One region of the Streptomyces sp. NPDC059679 genome, then DNA from elsewhere that is predicted to be linked to it. Evidence: riboswitches for the same ligand, from Rfam matches in the RefSeq annotation. Region 1 holds a riboswitch; each other region holds the start of a gene.

What was found. Region 1 has a riboswitch for cobalamin ahead of ACFV2X_RS18450 (ABC transporter substrate-binding protein). Riboswitches for the same ligand answer to the same signal wherever they lie in the genome.
Region 2: another riboswitch for cobalamin. It lies ahead of cobN (cobaltochelatase subunit CobN); the one in region 1 lies ahead of ACFV2X_RS18450 (ABC transporter substrate-binding protein).
Region 3: another riboswitch for cobalamin. It lies ahead of ACFV2X_RS13640 (cobalamin biosynthesis protein); the one in region 1 lies ahead of ACFV2X_RS18450 (ABC transporter substrate-binding protein).

The regions. Positions count from the first base shown of each region.
Region 1 covers NZ_JBHWES010000015.1:56,165-61,110, reverse strand. The annotation lists gene ACFV2X_RS18455 (FecCD family ABC transporter permease) at 1-634, opposite strand, end outside; gene ACFV2X_RS18450 (ABC transporter substrate-binding protein) at 631-1,689, opposite strand; cobalamin riboswitch at 1,743-1,957, opposite strand; gene ACFV2X_RS18445 (histidine phosphatase family protein) at 2,053-2,631, shown strand; gene ACFV2X_RS18440 (CbtA family protein) at 2,672-3,436, opposite strand; gene ACFV2X_RS18435 (CbtB-domain containing protein) at 3,459-3,680, opposite strand; cobalamin riboswitch at 3,716-3,867, opposite strand; gene ACFV2X_RS18430 (RidA family protein) at 3,904-4,317, opposite strand; gene ACFV2X_RS18425 (acyl-CoA dehydrogenase family protein) at 4,314-4,946, opposite strand, start outside.
Region 2 covers NZ_JBHWES010000003.1:46,889-51,834, reverse strand. The annotation lists gene cobN (cobaltochelatase subunit CobN) at 1-3,054, opposite strand, end outside; cobalamin riboswitch at 3,085-3,246, opposite strand; gene ACFV2X_RS05150 (nitrite reductase) at 3,309-4,928, shown strand; gene ACFV2X_RS05145 (precorrin-8X methylmutase) at 4,925-4,946, shown strand, end outside.
Region 3 covers NZ_JBHWES010000009.1:178,696-183,641, reverse strand. The annotation lists gene ACFV2X_RS13655 (class II aldolase/adducin family protein) at 1-535, opposite strand, end outside; gene ACFV2X_RS13650 (anion permease) at 930-2,177, shown strand; gene ACFV2X_RS13645 (hypothetical protein) at 2,190-2,456, shown strand; cobalamin riboswitch at 2,625-2,761, shown strand; gene ACFV2X_RS13640 (cobalamin biosynthesis protein) at 2,935-4,284, shown strand; gene ACFV2X_RS13635 (cobyric acid synthase) at 4,287-4,946, shown strand, end outside.

The sequences.
Region 1 (4,946 bases):
GGACGAGGACGACGGCCAGGACGAGGGCGCACAGCAGCACCTGCCCCCACCCGGCGCCGGAGAGCGAGCCGAGCAGCCAGAACAGCACGGCCCGGGTGGTGTCGGCGTCGGCGGAGGTCAGCACGGTGAACGAGGTCAGCGCGGAGAACAGTTGCATGGCGGCCACCCCGGACAGCACGACCCGGTCCGTGCTGCCGCCCAGGGTGTGGCTGAGCAGCAGCACCAGCGCGAAGGAGAGCAGCGCGCCGAGAAACGCGCCCGCGGACAGCGACACGGCTCCCCCGCCCACCCCGAGCACGACCACGGCGACCGCCCCCGTGGACGCACCGGAGGACACCCCGAGCACGAACGGATCGGCCAGCGGATTGCGCAGCAGCGACTGCATCACCGCCCCGCATACGGCGAGCCCGGCCCCGCATACGGCGGCGAGCAGGGTGCGCGGCATCCGCAGATTCCACACGATGCCGTCGCGCAGCGGCGTCAGCGTGCTCTCGCCCACACCGAGGTGGGCGGCGACGGAGGCCCACACATCGCCCGTGGAGATGTCGGCGGGTCCGATCGTCACCGCGACGGCGACCGACATCAGCAGCGCGGCCAGCCCGCCGCCGGTCAGCAGCAGCGTACGGGCGCTCATTTGGCGAGCCCGAAGTCGCGCAGCCCCGCGGCGACCTTCTCGATCCCTTCGACCGTGCGGATGGACGGGTTCATCGACTGCCCGCTCAGCAGCACGTACCGCTTCTTCTTCACGGCCGTCAGGTTGCGGGTGGCGGGGTTGGCCTCCAGGAAACGGATCTTGGCCCGGGCGGTCTCCGCGGTCTGCTGCTTACGGGTCAGATCGCCGAGGACGATGACGTCGGGATCGCGGTCGGCGACGGTTTCCCAGTTGATCTGGGGCCACTCGTCATGGGTGTCGGCGAAGGCGTTCTCCGCGCCGACCGCCCGGGTGATCGCGCCCGGCGCCCCGCAGCAGCCGGCCAGGTAGGGCGACTGGGAGTTGGCGAACCAGTACACGAGGGAGACACCGGAGGCGTCGAGCCCGGCGGTGGCCCTGCTCACCCGCCCCTTCAGCTCGGCGATGAGCTTCTTCCCCCGCTCCTCCACCCCGAACGCCCGGGCCAGGTCGGCTATCTCGCCGTAGACGCTGTCGAGGGTGAGCGGGGTGGAGCGCGATCCGTCGCCGCCGCTGTCGTTGTCCTTGCCCGCCGAGCAGTCGGAGGGCGAGACGTACGTGGGCACGCCCAGCTTCTCGAACTGCTCACGGGTGGCCACGCCGCCCTTGCCGAGGGTGGAGACGAACGAGGCGGTGACGAAGTCGGGGTCGGCGTCCAGCACCTTCTCGAACGAGGGCGCGTTGTCCGCCAGCCGCGGCACGGACGCGTTGGCCTTCTCCAGGCCCTTCAGCACCGGGTCCGTCCAGGTCGCCGTACCGGCCATACGGTCGGCGAGGCCGAGGGAGAGCAGGATCTCCGTGGTGCCCTGGTTGAGGGAGACGGCCCGCTCGGGGGCCGACTTCAGGGTGACTTTGCGGCCGCAGTTGTCGATGGTGCGCGGATAGCCCGAACCGGTCGAGCCGGCGGACTCCCCGGCGCCCTCGGCACCGCCTCCCGAACCACCGCACGCGGTGAGCAGGAGGGCGGGGGCGAGCAGCAGAGCCGCGGGACGGAGAGCGGTACGGAGCAGCACGGGCATGCCTCGGTGGTCGGGGCTCGTACGCGGAGCCTGGCCTACGGACGGCCTCCCCGCCGGGGCGCGGAGGTGCCAGCAGGTCTTCGGACTCGGGTTCGCCCGGACGAGGCGCCTTCCCGGTACGGTCCCGCGCCCGCCCTTCGGCCGGCCCGTTCCCCTCCCAGTGGCATGGTGTGCCCCGCCCGTCCCCCTCACCGCTGCGCGTCAGTTCCGGATTCGCACCGGATTCCCTGGCCTCGGATGTGGCTCGACTGGCCCCCAGAGGCTATCAAGCCCGGCCTGCGGTCGGATGTGTGGCAGGTGCGGGCCCACCGGTGGTTACGTATGTGCCGTACCGCCCATGGCACAGGCAGGAGGAGCGACCGCGTGACCAGCCGCGTCACCTTCATCTCAGCCGCGATGAGTCCATCGCTGCGCAAGGCCCGGTTCGACGACGGCACGAGCCCTCTCGAGGACGGCGGCGCGGCGCGGGCCCGCGCCGTGGCCGGGGCGCTGCCCTCGGCCGACCGCGCTGTCACCTCCCCCAGCCTGCGCTGCCGGGAGACCGCCGCCGCGCTGGGGCTCGGCGTGGCCGAGCCCTGTGCGGAGCTGGCCGGTCTGGATACGGGCCGCTGGCGGGGCCTCACCCTCGACGAGGTCGGTGCCGCCGAACCGGAGGCGGTGGCCCGGTGGCTGGCCGACCCGGCGGCCGCGCCCCACGGCGGGGAGTCGGTACGGGACCTGTGCCTGCGGATCGGACGGTGGCTGGACACGGCGTCGCTGACGGACGGCCATACGCTCGCCGTGGTGGAGCCGGACGTGGTGCGGGCCGCGGTGGTGCATGTGCTGGGCGCGCCCGCGGCGGCCTTCTGGCGTGCCGACGTGCGGCCGCTGACCGCGACCGGGATCAGCGGACGCGCCGGACGCTGGAACCTCGGGCTGGGGCGGCCACTCGACCGCCCCTGAGGAGAGCGGCCGCCCCAGTGGGGTCCGGGCGACGGTCGGATCACGGTCGGCTGGGGGTGGCCACCGGCGATGCCGGTGCCCTGGTGGCGGGCTCGGGGCTCAGCAGGCGCTCGGCCAACTCGCCGAAGACCAGCCCGAAGCCTCCCCACAGGGTGACCTGGATGGCCAGCGCGGAGAGCCGGAACCGCCACAGCACGGTGGCCGGGAAATCGGCGGGCACCTCGTTGACGGCCGGCAGGAACGCAAACGCCAGGCCGATCACCAGGGCGAAGGCGGCCACCGCGGCGACGGTGGCGTACCAGGTGCCCAGTTTCGGGGCGAGCCGCTTGCCGAGGATGGTCGCGGCGATCGCGAGGAGCACGCTGAGCACCATCATCAGCAGATACAGATTGGTCCGCTTGGAGATGGTGTCGGGGTCGCCGACGGCGGGCGGGTTGGCCGGGTACTTCAGGAACGGCACGACGTAGACCGCGAGCAGGGCGCAGCCGGACAGCAGCAGCGCGGTGGCCCGCGGGGTGAAGCGGCCGATGCGGCCCAGGGCGAAGCAGTAGGCGAGGGCGGCGATGCCGCCGAAGGCGACCCCGTAGATCAGAACACCGGTGGCCAGGCCGGCGGTGGACTGCAGGCTGCGGGAGACGAGTTCGACCTCGTGATCGTGCCCCGGGGCGTGGGACTCCTCAAAGCCGATCGCCTTGTCGACATTCGGTTCCCCGAGGAGGTAGGCGACGATCAGGGCGAGCACGCCGGCCCCGAGGCCGGCGAGCATGCCACGGACGAGCAGGTTCCGTACCGTTGCGGAATTCATGAGGGTGTCGGCGTCCCTGGCGTCAGTGGCAGGGGAAACCGAGCAGGTGGCGGGCGTCGTGCACCCACTCGTGGACGTCCTCGCCGGAGACGACCGAGGTGGCGCCCTGTTCGGCGCCGACGAAGTACAGCAGGACCAGCATCAGGATGCCGAAGAACACCGCCCACGGGACGATCGCACCGATCGGCAGCTTGGCGGGGAGAGCGGGGGTGGTGGCGGTCGGCTGTGCGACATGCTGCGCCATGGCAGGGCCTCCTTGGGGAATTCGCGTCCCATCTCGGTGGTGCACATGACGACGGCTACGGGTCTGACTCACGAGACGTCCCTTGGAGCGTTTGGAACGTCTCGTTCACAGTGGCGCGACCGTGCCGGGTTCCCACCGGCTTCCGTCCTGCCGTCGTCGATATCGCACCGACGGTACCGCGCCGCGCGGGCATGGCCAATACCCCAACATGTGGGGTGATGCGCTACGGCAGCACCGCGATGCCGTCCAGCTCGACCATCGCCGCCTCGTCCCACAGCCGGACGACTCCGATGACCGCCATCGCGGGGTAGTCGCGGCCCGCCAGCTCCCGCCAGATGCGGCCGAGTTCGGGGGCGGACGCTCGGTAGGCCGCGACATCGGTGGTGTGCACGGTCAGCCGGGCCAGGTCCGCGGGGGTGCCGCCGACCGCGGTCAGGGCGGTGAGCAGGTTGGCCAGTGCGCGCCGGAACTGGGCCGGAAGCGTGGCACCGACGACCGCGCCCGCGCCGTCCAGCGCGGTCTGGCCCGCCAGGAAGACCAGGCGGCCGCCGGTGGCCGTGACGGCGTGGCTGAAGCCGGTGGGCGGGGAGAGCTCGGGCGGGTTGGTGCGCACCAGAGAGGGGTGGGGCTCGGTCACCGGTACAGCTCCTTCGCGATGATCGTGCGCTGGACCTCGGTCGCGCCCTCGTAGATCCGGGGCGCGCGCACCTCGCGGTACAGGTGCTCCAGAAGATGCCCGCGGCGCAACGCCCGCGCGCCGTGGATCTGTACGGCGGCGTCCACGACGTACTGGGCGGTCTCGGTGGCCAGGAGCTTGGCCATCGCCGAACTCTTGGCGATGGCCGGCGCGCCCTCGTCGTACGCGGTGGCGGCCGCGTAGACCAGGAGGCGGGCGGCCTCGGTGCGGGTGGCCATCTCGGCGAGCTGGTGGGAGACGGCCTGAAGGTCCTTCAGCGGCCCGCCGAAGGCGGTGCGCTCCCCCGCATGGGCCACGGACGCGTCGAGCGCGGCCTGGGCCATGCCGACGGCGAACGCGCCGACGCTCGGCCGCAGCAGGTTGAGGGTGCGCATGGCGACGCCGAACCCCTTGTCGGGTGTGCCCAGGACGTCCTCGCGGGTGACGGGGACGCCGTCGAAGGCGAGGCTGCCGATGGGGTGCGGGCTGAGCATGTCAAGACGCTCGCCGGTGAGCCCCGGCCGGTCGGCGGGGACGAGAAAGGCGGTGACGCCGCGCGAGCCCGCGCCCTGGGTGGTGCGGGCGAAGAC
Region 2 (4,946 bases), on a different contig from region 1:
CGGGCGGCCTTCCAGGCCGCGTCCGTACGCGTAGCCACCCCAGACCGTGTAGACCTCGGCCAGGTCGGCGTCGGTGCGCCAGTCACGGCTGTCGATGAGCTGGAGCAGACCCGCGCCGTAGGTGCCGGGACGGGAGCCGAAGATACGAGTGGTGGCGCGGCGTTCGTCGCCGTGCTCGGCGAGGTCGGCCTGGGCGTGGGCGCGGATGTAGTTGTCGGCCTCGGGCTCGTCGAGGGAGGCGGCGAGGCGTACGGCGTCGTCGAGCAGCGCCACGACATGCGGGAAAGCGTCGCGGAAGAAGCCGCTGATGCGCAGGGTGACATCGACCCTGGGGCGGCCCAACTGGTCGAAGGGGACGGGCTCGAGTCCTGTGACGCGCCGCGAGGCGTCGTCCCACACCGGACGGACGCCGAGCAGTGCGAGTGCTTCGGCCACGTCGTCGCCCGAGGTGCGCATCGCGCTGGTGCCCCACAGCGACAGGCCGACGGAGCGCGGCCAGGCGCCGTCGTTGTCGCGGCGGTAGCGCTCCAGCAGCGAGTCGGCGAGCGCCTGGCCGGTCTCCCAGGCCAGCCGGCTGGGCACGGCCTTGGGGTCGACGGAGTAGAAGTTACGGCCGGTCGGCAGGACGTTGACCAGGCCGCGCAGCGGTGAACCGGAGGGGCCCGCGGGCACGAAGCCGCCGCCCAGGGCGTGCACGGCGTGGTCGATCTCGTCGGTGGTGGCGGCCAGCCGCGGCACGACCTCGCGCGCGGCGAAGTCGAGGATCGCGGTCACCGCGCCGTGCTGCTCCTCGGGCAGCCCCAGGCACGCCTTCTCGACGGCCTCCGGGGCCCAGTCGGCGTCCTCCATCGCCTGGACGAGGGCGCGGGCGCGGTCCTCCGCCTCGTCCGCGCCGGTGCGGGTGGCGGCCGACTCGTCGAGGCCGAGTGCCTCACGCAGCCCGGGGAGCGCCGTGGTCCCGCCCCAGATCTGCCGGGCGCGCAGAATGGCCAGGACGAGGTTGACCCGCTCGGGGCCGGAGGGGGCGTTGCCGAGAACATGCAGGCCGTCACGGATCTGGGCGTCCTTGACCTCGCACAGCCAGCCGTCCACGTGCAGCAGGAAGTCGTCGAAGCCGTCGTCGTCCGGCCGGTCCTCCAGGCCGAGGTCGTGGTCGAGCCTGGCGGCCTGGATGAGGGTCCAGATCTGGGCGCGGATGGCGGGGAGTTTGGCCGGGTCCATCGCCGAGATGGCGGCGTACTCGTCCAGCAGCTGCTCCAGGCGCGCGATGTCGCCGTAGGAGTCGGCGCGGGCCATGGGCGGCACGAGGTGGTCGACGAGGGTGGCGTGGGCGCGGCGCTTGGCCTGTGTGCCCTCACCCGGGTCGTTGACCAGGAACGGGTAGATCAGCGGCAGGTCGCCGAGCGCGGCGTCGGGGCCACAGGCGGCGGACAGGCCCGCGTTCTTGCCGGGCAGCCACTCCAGATTGCCGTGCTTGCCCAGGTGCACCATGGCGTCGGCGCCGAAGCCGCCGTCGGCCTGGGGGGTGGCGATCCAGCGGTAGGCGGCCAGGTAGTGATGGGAGGGCGGCAGGTCGGGGTCGTGGTAGATGGCGATCGGGTTCTCGCCGAAGCCGCGCGGTGGCTGGATGACGACCAGAAGATTGCCCCGGCGCAGCGCGGCCAGCACGATCTCGCCCTCGGGGTCGCGGCTGGTGTCGACGAACATCTCGCCCGGCGGCGGCCCCCAGTGCCCCTCCACCGCCTCGCGCAGCTCCTGCGGCAGCCGCTTGTACCAGCGGCGGTAGTCGGCGGCGGGGATCCGGACCGGGTTGCGGGCCAGCTGCTCCTCGGTGAGCCAGTCCTGGTCGTGGCCGCCCGCCTCGATGAGCGCGCGGATCAGCTCGTCGCCGTCGCCGGAGGCGAGACCGGGCAGCGCCTCGGGGCCTTCCACCGGGCCGAGGTCGAAGCCGTCCGCGCGCAACCGGCGCAGCAGGGCGACGGCGCTGGCGGGCGTGTCCAGGCCGACGGCGTTGCCGATGCGGGAGTGCTTGGTGGGGTAGGCGGACAGCACGAGCGCGAGGCGCTTGTCGGCCGCCGGTATGTGGCGCAGCCGGGCGTGTCGTACGGCGATTCCCGCGACACGCGCGGCGCGCTCGGGATCGGCGACATAGACGGGCAGGCCGTCCTCGTCGGTCTCCTTGAAGGAGAACGGCACGGTGATCAGCCGCCCGTCGAACTCCGGGACGGCGACCTGGGTCGCCGCGTCCAGAGGCGAAAGACCCTCGTCGTTCGCCTCCCACGCGGCGCGCGGGCCGGTCAGACACAGCGCCTGGAGCACCGGGACGTCCAGCGCGGCCAGCGCGCCCGCGTCCCACGCCTCGTCGTCGCCGCCGGCCGATGCCTCGGCGGGCCGGGTGCCGCCCGCGGCGAGCACGGTGGTCACCACCGCATCGGCCTCGGCGAGGGCTTCCAGCAGCTCGGGCTCGGGTGCGCGCAACGAGGCGACGTACAGCGGCAGCGCGCGGCCCCCGGTGTCCTCGACGGCCTGGCACAGCGCCTCGACGAAGGCGGTGTTGCCGCTCATGTGGTGAGCGCGGTAGTAGAGCACGGCGATCCGCGGGCCGGTGACGTCCTCGCGCGCGGTGCGCTCAAGTGCGCCCCACGAGGGCGCGGGCGCGGGCGGCTCGAAGCCGTGGCCGGTCAGCAGGACGGTGTCGGACAGGAAGCGGGCCAGCTGGCCGAGGTTGCCGGGCCCGCCGTGCGCGAGATAGGCGTGTGCCTCGGCGGCGATCCCGACCGGGACCGTGGATGCCTCCATGAGCTGGGCGTCCGGGGCCTGTTCGCCGGTCAGGACCACGACCGGGCGGTCCCCGGCGAGCAGCGCGTCGAGCCCTTCCTGCCAGGCGCGCACCCCGCCGAGCAGCCGTACGACGACGAGTTCGACGCCCTCGAGGAGCGCGGGCAGCTCGTCCAGGGGGAGCCGGGCCGGGTTGGCGAGCCGATAGGGCACCGGGGTCTGTGCCGCGCGGGCACTGAGCAGGTCGGTGTCGGACGTCGACAGCAGCAGGATCATGCGACGGCAGGCCTTCCTCGGGGTCCGCGCCCCGGGCGGGTTGAAGACGGCGGGAGTTCCTGGCTCGCGCGGCCGTCGCAATACCGGCTGCCGCGCTCACAGTGGCGGGACCGCGCCGGATTTCCACCGGCTTCCTACCCTTTTTGCCGTCTTTTGTGGTGGCGGGCCGGGACCGACCCGCCGTGAGCATAGTAGGCGCTTCTGACCTGCCGCGGGGCGGAGAGCCGAACACAATCGTCGGTATGCTCGCCGCCATGCCCCTCCCCCCGACAACCGCCCCACCAGGGGACGAAACCCCCGCGCGCGGTCGCGACGACGCCTGCCCCGGCGCGCTGCGCCTGCACTCGGCGGACGACGGCGCGCTGGCCCGGGTGCGGCTGCCCGCCGGGCTCCTGACGGCACGCCAGGCGCTCGTGCTGGCGCTCGCGGCCGAGGAGTTGGGCGACGGCAGACTGGACCTCACCTCCCGGGGCAATCTGCAGCTGCGCGGCCTCGACGCGGGGTGCGGGGCCGGACTCGCGGCCCGGCTGCGGACGGCAGGGCTGCTGCCGTCGGACCGCCACGACCGGGTGCGCAACATCGTGGCGTCCCCGCTGTCCGGGCTGGACGGGGCGGGGTACGCGGATGTCTCGGCGTGGGCGCGGGAGCTGGACGCCCTGCTGTGCGGCAACGCGCCCGCAGGCTCCGGATTGGCCGAACTGGCCGGGCTGTCGGGCCGGTTCCTGTTCGCGCTCGACGACGGGCGGGGCGATGTGGCGGCGCTGGGCGCGGATGTGACATTGATCGCAGCGCCGGACGGCGAGGCGGTGCTGCGGCTCGGCTCCGCCGGGGGACATGGACCCGCACGCCCGAAATCCACCGCGCCGAACGCCACAGAGTCCCCCGACTCCACAGACCACCACGACGCGCCGGACCACGCTGACGCGCCGGAGGACGCTGACGCGCCGGGCGTCGCGGCGCGTCAGGACGGGCGGCTGGTGGCCGACGACACGCCGGGCCGGGCCCGGCCGCCGGGTCCCCCCACGCCCGCGGGCGGCCCCGGGGACACGAAGCCGAAGCCCGCGCCCGGTGGCGACCCCGTGGGCGCCGAACTCCAGGTGCGCGCCTCGGACGTGCCGCGCGCGGCGGCGCTGGCCGCGGTGGCGTTTCTCGACGCGGTGCGCGCGAGTGGCACACGCGCGTGGCGTGTGAGCGAGCTGCCGGCGCGACACGCCGTGACGGCCGACCAATTGGTGGGGCGACTCGCCGAAGCAGGAATCCAGCTCGCATCCCTCGCCCCTCACTCCCCAACCACCGCGCCGAGCACACCACTCGTCGGGCTCGTCGCCGGGCCGGACGGGCGGTGCGCGGTGTCGGTCGCCGTCCCGCTGGGGCGGCTCACCGCCGCGCGGTGGCGGCTGCTCGCCGAGCTCGCCGCCCGGGGCGGCTCGGGCGAGTTGCGTGTGACACCCTGGCGCGGCGTGGTGCTGCCCGGCTTCTCCGCCGGCGACGCCGAGGCCGCGCTGCGGGAGCTCGCCGACGCCGGGCTGGTGACCGCGCCGCACTCCCCCTGGTTCGGGGTCGGCGCGTGCACGGGACGGCCCGGCTGCGCCAAGTCCCTGGCCGATGTGCGTGCCGAGGCGGCGCGCGCGGTGGCGGGCGAGGCGTCCGGCGACGGCCGACCGGGCCCGGCGCGAAGCCGGCTGCCCGTGTACTTCTCCGGCTGCGAGCGGCGCTGCGGCCACCCCGGCGGGCCGGTCCGGTGGGTCGACGTGCTGGCGACGGGCGACGGCTACCAGGTCGCCGTACGAGATGCCACAGGGTCCGCGCGGGGCGTGGACGTAACAGCAGAGCAAGTGGCCGGCGCCGTGGCGGCGGCCCGTGGAACGACATGATCGAGGGCACAGTGTTCG
Region 3 (4,946 bases), on a different contig from region 1:
GCCAGACCCGGCACATCCACTCCAGCTGGGCCGTCCGGTCGTACGCCTGGTCGAGCGTGGTGCCGTGGACGACGGTGCCGTGGTTGCGCAGCAGACAGCCGGTGCGGTCGCGCAGCGCGTCGAGCATGTTGTGGGCCAACTCGTCGGTGCCGTACAGGGCGTAGCCCGCGACGCGCACCGGGCCGCCGAGGGCGCAGGTCATGTAGTGGATCGCGGGGACCTCGTCGACCAGGGTGGAGACGGCCGTGGCGTGTACGGCGTGGGTGTGGACGACGGCCGCGGCGTCGGTGTCGCGGTAGATCGCGAGGTGCATCGGCAGTTCGCTGGTGGGGGCCAGCTCGCCGATCACCTGGCGCCCGTCCAGGTCGACGCCGACCGTGTCACCCGGGCCGAGCCGGTCGTACGGGACGCCGCTCGGGGTCACCAGGACGATGTCGCCGACCCTGGCCGAGACGTTGCCCGAGGTGCCGACGACCAGGCCGTCGGCGACCGTCCTGCGGGCCGTCTCCACCACCCGCTCCCAGCCTTCCCTCAGGTCCGGTCGCTCCCCAAGTCCGTTCGGTCGTGCGGCATCCGGCTTCGTCACGATCCCTCACCTCCGGGCGCCGATCATGGCAGGCGAGCCGTCGTGTACGCATCACTGCGGGGGCGAGTGGATCATCGGTGCCGCCTTCCCGCAGGTGCGTCACCCCCGAGCCCACCCCAGTTCACCTTCCGTTCACCCCATGTCCTTACGGTCGTGGCTGCACCCTTTGGTTGTCGCACCGATTGCCCAAGGGTGCGCGAATCCTCCCCCTCCCACAGGAGGGGCTTCTCGTGCGGCCATCCCGGTGGCCTCACGGTGGCCACATGGCACTACGTACCGTAGTCACGCGGCGGCGCTCCGTGTCGCCAAGTTCGGGGATCGCATTCCCCCACGAAGGAGTTCGATGGAACACATCACGCTTCTCATTGGGATCGTGATCGTTACGGCCTTGGTGTTCGACTTCACGAACGGCTTCCACGACACGGCCAATGCCATGGCGACCACCATCTCCACGGGGGCTCTCGGTCCCCGGATCGCGGTGGCGATGTCCGCGGTCCTCAATCTCGTCGGCGCGTTCCTCTCCGTGGAGGTCGCCAAGACGATCTCCGGGGGAATCATCGACGAGGACGCCGGAGTCCGCCCCGAAGTGATCTTCGCGGGTCTGGTCGGCGCGATCCTGTGGAACCTGCTGACCTGGCTGGCCGGGCTGCCCTCCAGCTCCTCGCACGCCCTCTTCGGCGGCCTCATCGGCGCCACCCTGGTCTCCGTTGGCATGGACGGGGTCAACAGCGACAAGATCGTCATGAAGGTCCTGATCCCGGCCGTCGCCGCGCCGATCGTGGCCGGTGTCGCCGCCCTGGTCGCGACCCGGCTCACCTACCGGCTGGCCCGCGGCCGCGACCCCCAGGACACCTCGAAGGGCTACCGCGCCGGGCAGATCGCCTCGGCCGCGCTGGTCTCCCTCGCCCACGGCACCAACGACGCCCAGAAGACCATGGGGGTCATCACCCTCGCGCTGATCACCGGCGGTGTGATCGCGCCCGACTCCGACCCGCCGATGTGGGTCATCGTCTCCGCGGGCCTGGCCATCGCCCTCGGTACGTACCTGGGCGGCTGGCGCATCATCCGCACCATGGGCAAGGGCATCACCGACATCCAGCCGCCGCAGGGCTTCGCCGCCCAGACCGGCGCCGCGACCGTCATCCTCGCCTCGTCGCACATCGGCTTCGCGCTCTCCACCACCCAGGTCTGCTCCGGCTCCGTGATGGGCGCGGGGGTCGGCCGCAAGGGCGCTGTGGTGCGGTGGTCCACCGCGGGCCGCATGGTCCTCGCCTGGGTACTCACCCTGCCCGCCGCGGGCCTCGTCGCGGGCGGCGCCGCGCTGCTGGCGGACCAGGGCGACTGGGGCGTCACGGCGGTCGCCGTGCTCGCGGTCGCCGCCTGCGCCGGGATCTGGGCGGCCTCGCGCCGCAAGCCCGTCGACCACACCAACGTCAATGACATCGACGAGGCCGCGGCGCTGCCGGCCGAGCCGGTGGGCGTCGTCACGGCGGCCCTCCAGTCCGTGGCCCCGCCGCCCGCCCGTGCCGCTACCGCCCCCTCCTCCGCCACCCCGGCCGGCGCCTCCGCGGCCACCGGCAGCACCAGCTAAGGAAGTAACGCGATGAGCATCGACTGGGCGGCCCTCGGCCAGGTCTTCGGCATCAGCCTCGTGGTGACCGTCGGCTTCGTGGGCGTCTTCACCCTCGGCATCCTCGGCACCTCCCGTAAGCCGCGGCAGGCGGAGGCGGGCACCGACACGGCCGCCACCGCGTCCGCCGCCCCGGCCCCGGCCGGCGGCGCCTTCGGCCCCGCGCGCGCCGGCGCGTACCTCTGCTTCGCGCTGTGCGCGGCGACCGTGGCGTACGGCATCAACCTGATCGTGGCCTGACCCCGTTCGACCCCACTCACGGCCGCCGGGCTGGAACGTGCCGACCAGCGCGTTCCAGCCCGGCGGCCGTGGCATGTGCTTCTCGGCACACTCACACAGGGTGGGGCATTCGCGAGTTGACGGCCATTCGCGGCCCATGGTGGACTTCCGGAGCCAAACGGCGGCAGGAGAGGAAGCCGGTGAGAATCCGGCGCGGTCCCGCCACTGTCACCGGGGAGCGCTCTCCCATCGCCCGTACGAGTCACGGCCGTCCACACGACGGCTGGAAGACGGGGAGAAGCGCGGATCCGGGAGCCAGGAGACTCTCACCGCCGGTCACGTCGAACCAGGGCGCGGACCCTGAGTGAGGACATACCGCCATGCCCGGCACCGCCATGCCGCCGACCCGCCCGCGGCACCTCCGCCACGTCCCGGCGCCTCCGACACCCCTGATGTTCCTGACGTTCCCCATGTACCGAGGCAAGACGGCGGACTGACGATGCGTGCCGATCACGCCTCGTACGCGTGCGGCGCCGCCCTCGGCTTTCTCGGCGACCTCGCCATGGGCGATCCGCGCCGCGGCCATCCTGTGGCCGCGTTCGGGCGCGCCGCCCTGGCTGTCGAGCGGCTGCTGTGGCGCGACCACCGCGGATCCGGGGCCCTCTACACCGCGCTGTGCGCGGGCGGCGCGGCCGCGGGCGCCGTGCTGTCGGGGCGCGCCGTACGGGCCTTGGGACGCCCCGCGCCGGGAGGCTCCGCTCTGGGCAGCGCTGTCCTGAAACCCTCGGGACGTCCCGTCTTGGGGCACCGCGTCTTGGGGCACCGCGCCGCGGAAACCTCCGCCCTGGGGCGCCGCTCCCCCGCCGCGCAGACCATGCTGACCGCCGCCGCCACCTGGGCGGTGCTCGGCGGCACGACGCTGGGCCGGGAGGCGCGGGCTGTCGGCGGCGCGCTGACGGCCGGTGACCTGGACGCCGCCCGGCGCCGGCTGCCGCACCTGTGCGGGCGCGATCCGCAGGCGCTGGACGAGTCGCAGATCGCGCGCGCGGTCGTCGAGTCGGTCGCCGAGAACACCTCGGACGCCGTTGTGGGCGCGCTGGTGTGGGGGGCAGTCGGCGGGGTGCCGGGCCTGGTCGGCTTCCGGGCCGTCAACACCCTGGACGCGATGGTGGGCCACAAGTCGCCGCGCTATCGGCGGTTCGGTTGGGCCTCGGCCCGGCTGGACGACCTCGCCGGCTGGCCCGGCGCACGGCTCACCGCGGCGCTGGCCGCCCTGGCCGGGCCCGATCCGCGCGGCGCATGGCGCGCCTGGCGGCGCGACGGCCACCGCCATCCGAGCCCCAACGCGGGCCCCGTGGAGGCCGCGTTCGCGGGCGCGCTCGGCGTACGGCTGGGCGGCACCCTCGCGTACGGCGGCCGCGTCGAGCACCGTCCGGTGCTCAACCCCGGCGGGCGGCCGGTCGAGGCGGCCGACATCGAGCGCGCCGTACGGCTTTCGCGGCGCGTCGGTGCCCTGGCGCTCGGCGTGTCCGTCGCGGCCCGACTGGCGGCGGGGACACGGCTCGCGGCAGGCGTGGCGCCGAGGCCGGCCCGTACGGCCGCGCGGCCCGGTGCCGCACCCGTACCCGCCGCGCGGGCCCCACATGGCGCGCTCGCCCGCTGGGCACGGTCCATGCCCCTCCTTCCCGCTCAGTCCCGGCGCGCTCCAACGCGCGAGCTTCCCTCGTCGCTGCGCGGCTCCTCAGTCCAGCCCGCGCAGCGCGCCAAGACACGCTCATACGAGGCACCCGGCGCGGGCCGGTCGGGCGGTCCGGCGACGGTGCGGCCGACGGCCGCGGGGAGGGACTGAGGATGAGCGGGACACAGGGCGGGGGCGCGCCGGGCGGCGGGCTGCTCGTCGCGGGTACGACCTCGGACGCGGGCAAGAGCGTCGTCACGGCCGGAATCTGCCGCTGGCTCAGCCGTAAGGGCGTCAGCGTCGCGCCCTTCAAGGCGCAGAACATGTCGCTCAACTCCTTCGTGACCCGCGACGGGGCGGAGATCGGCCGCGCCCAGGCCATGCAGGCCGCCGCCGCACGCGTCGAGCCGAGCGCGCTGATGAACCCCGTCCTGCTCAAACCCGGCAGCGACCGCAGCAGCCAAGTGGTGCTGCTGGGCAAACCAGTGGGCGAGTTGAGCGCACGCGGCTACCACGCGGGGCGGCAGGAGTCGCTGCTGGGGACCGTCACCGAGTGCCTGGCCGAGCTGCGGCGTACGCACGACGCGGTGATCTGCGAGGGCGCGGGCAGCCCCGCCGAGATCAATCTGCGCCGCACCGACATCGTCAACCTGGGGCTCGCGCGGGCCGCCCGGCTGCCGGTCGTCGTGGTCGGGGACATCGACCGCGGCGGCGTCTTCGCGTCGTTCTTCGGCACGACCGCGCTGCTCTCCGAGGCCGACCAGCGACTGGTCGCGGGCTATCTGGTGAACAAGTTCCGCGGCGATGTGACCCTGCTGGAGCCGGGCCTTCAG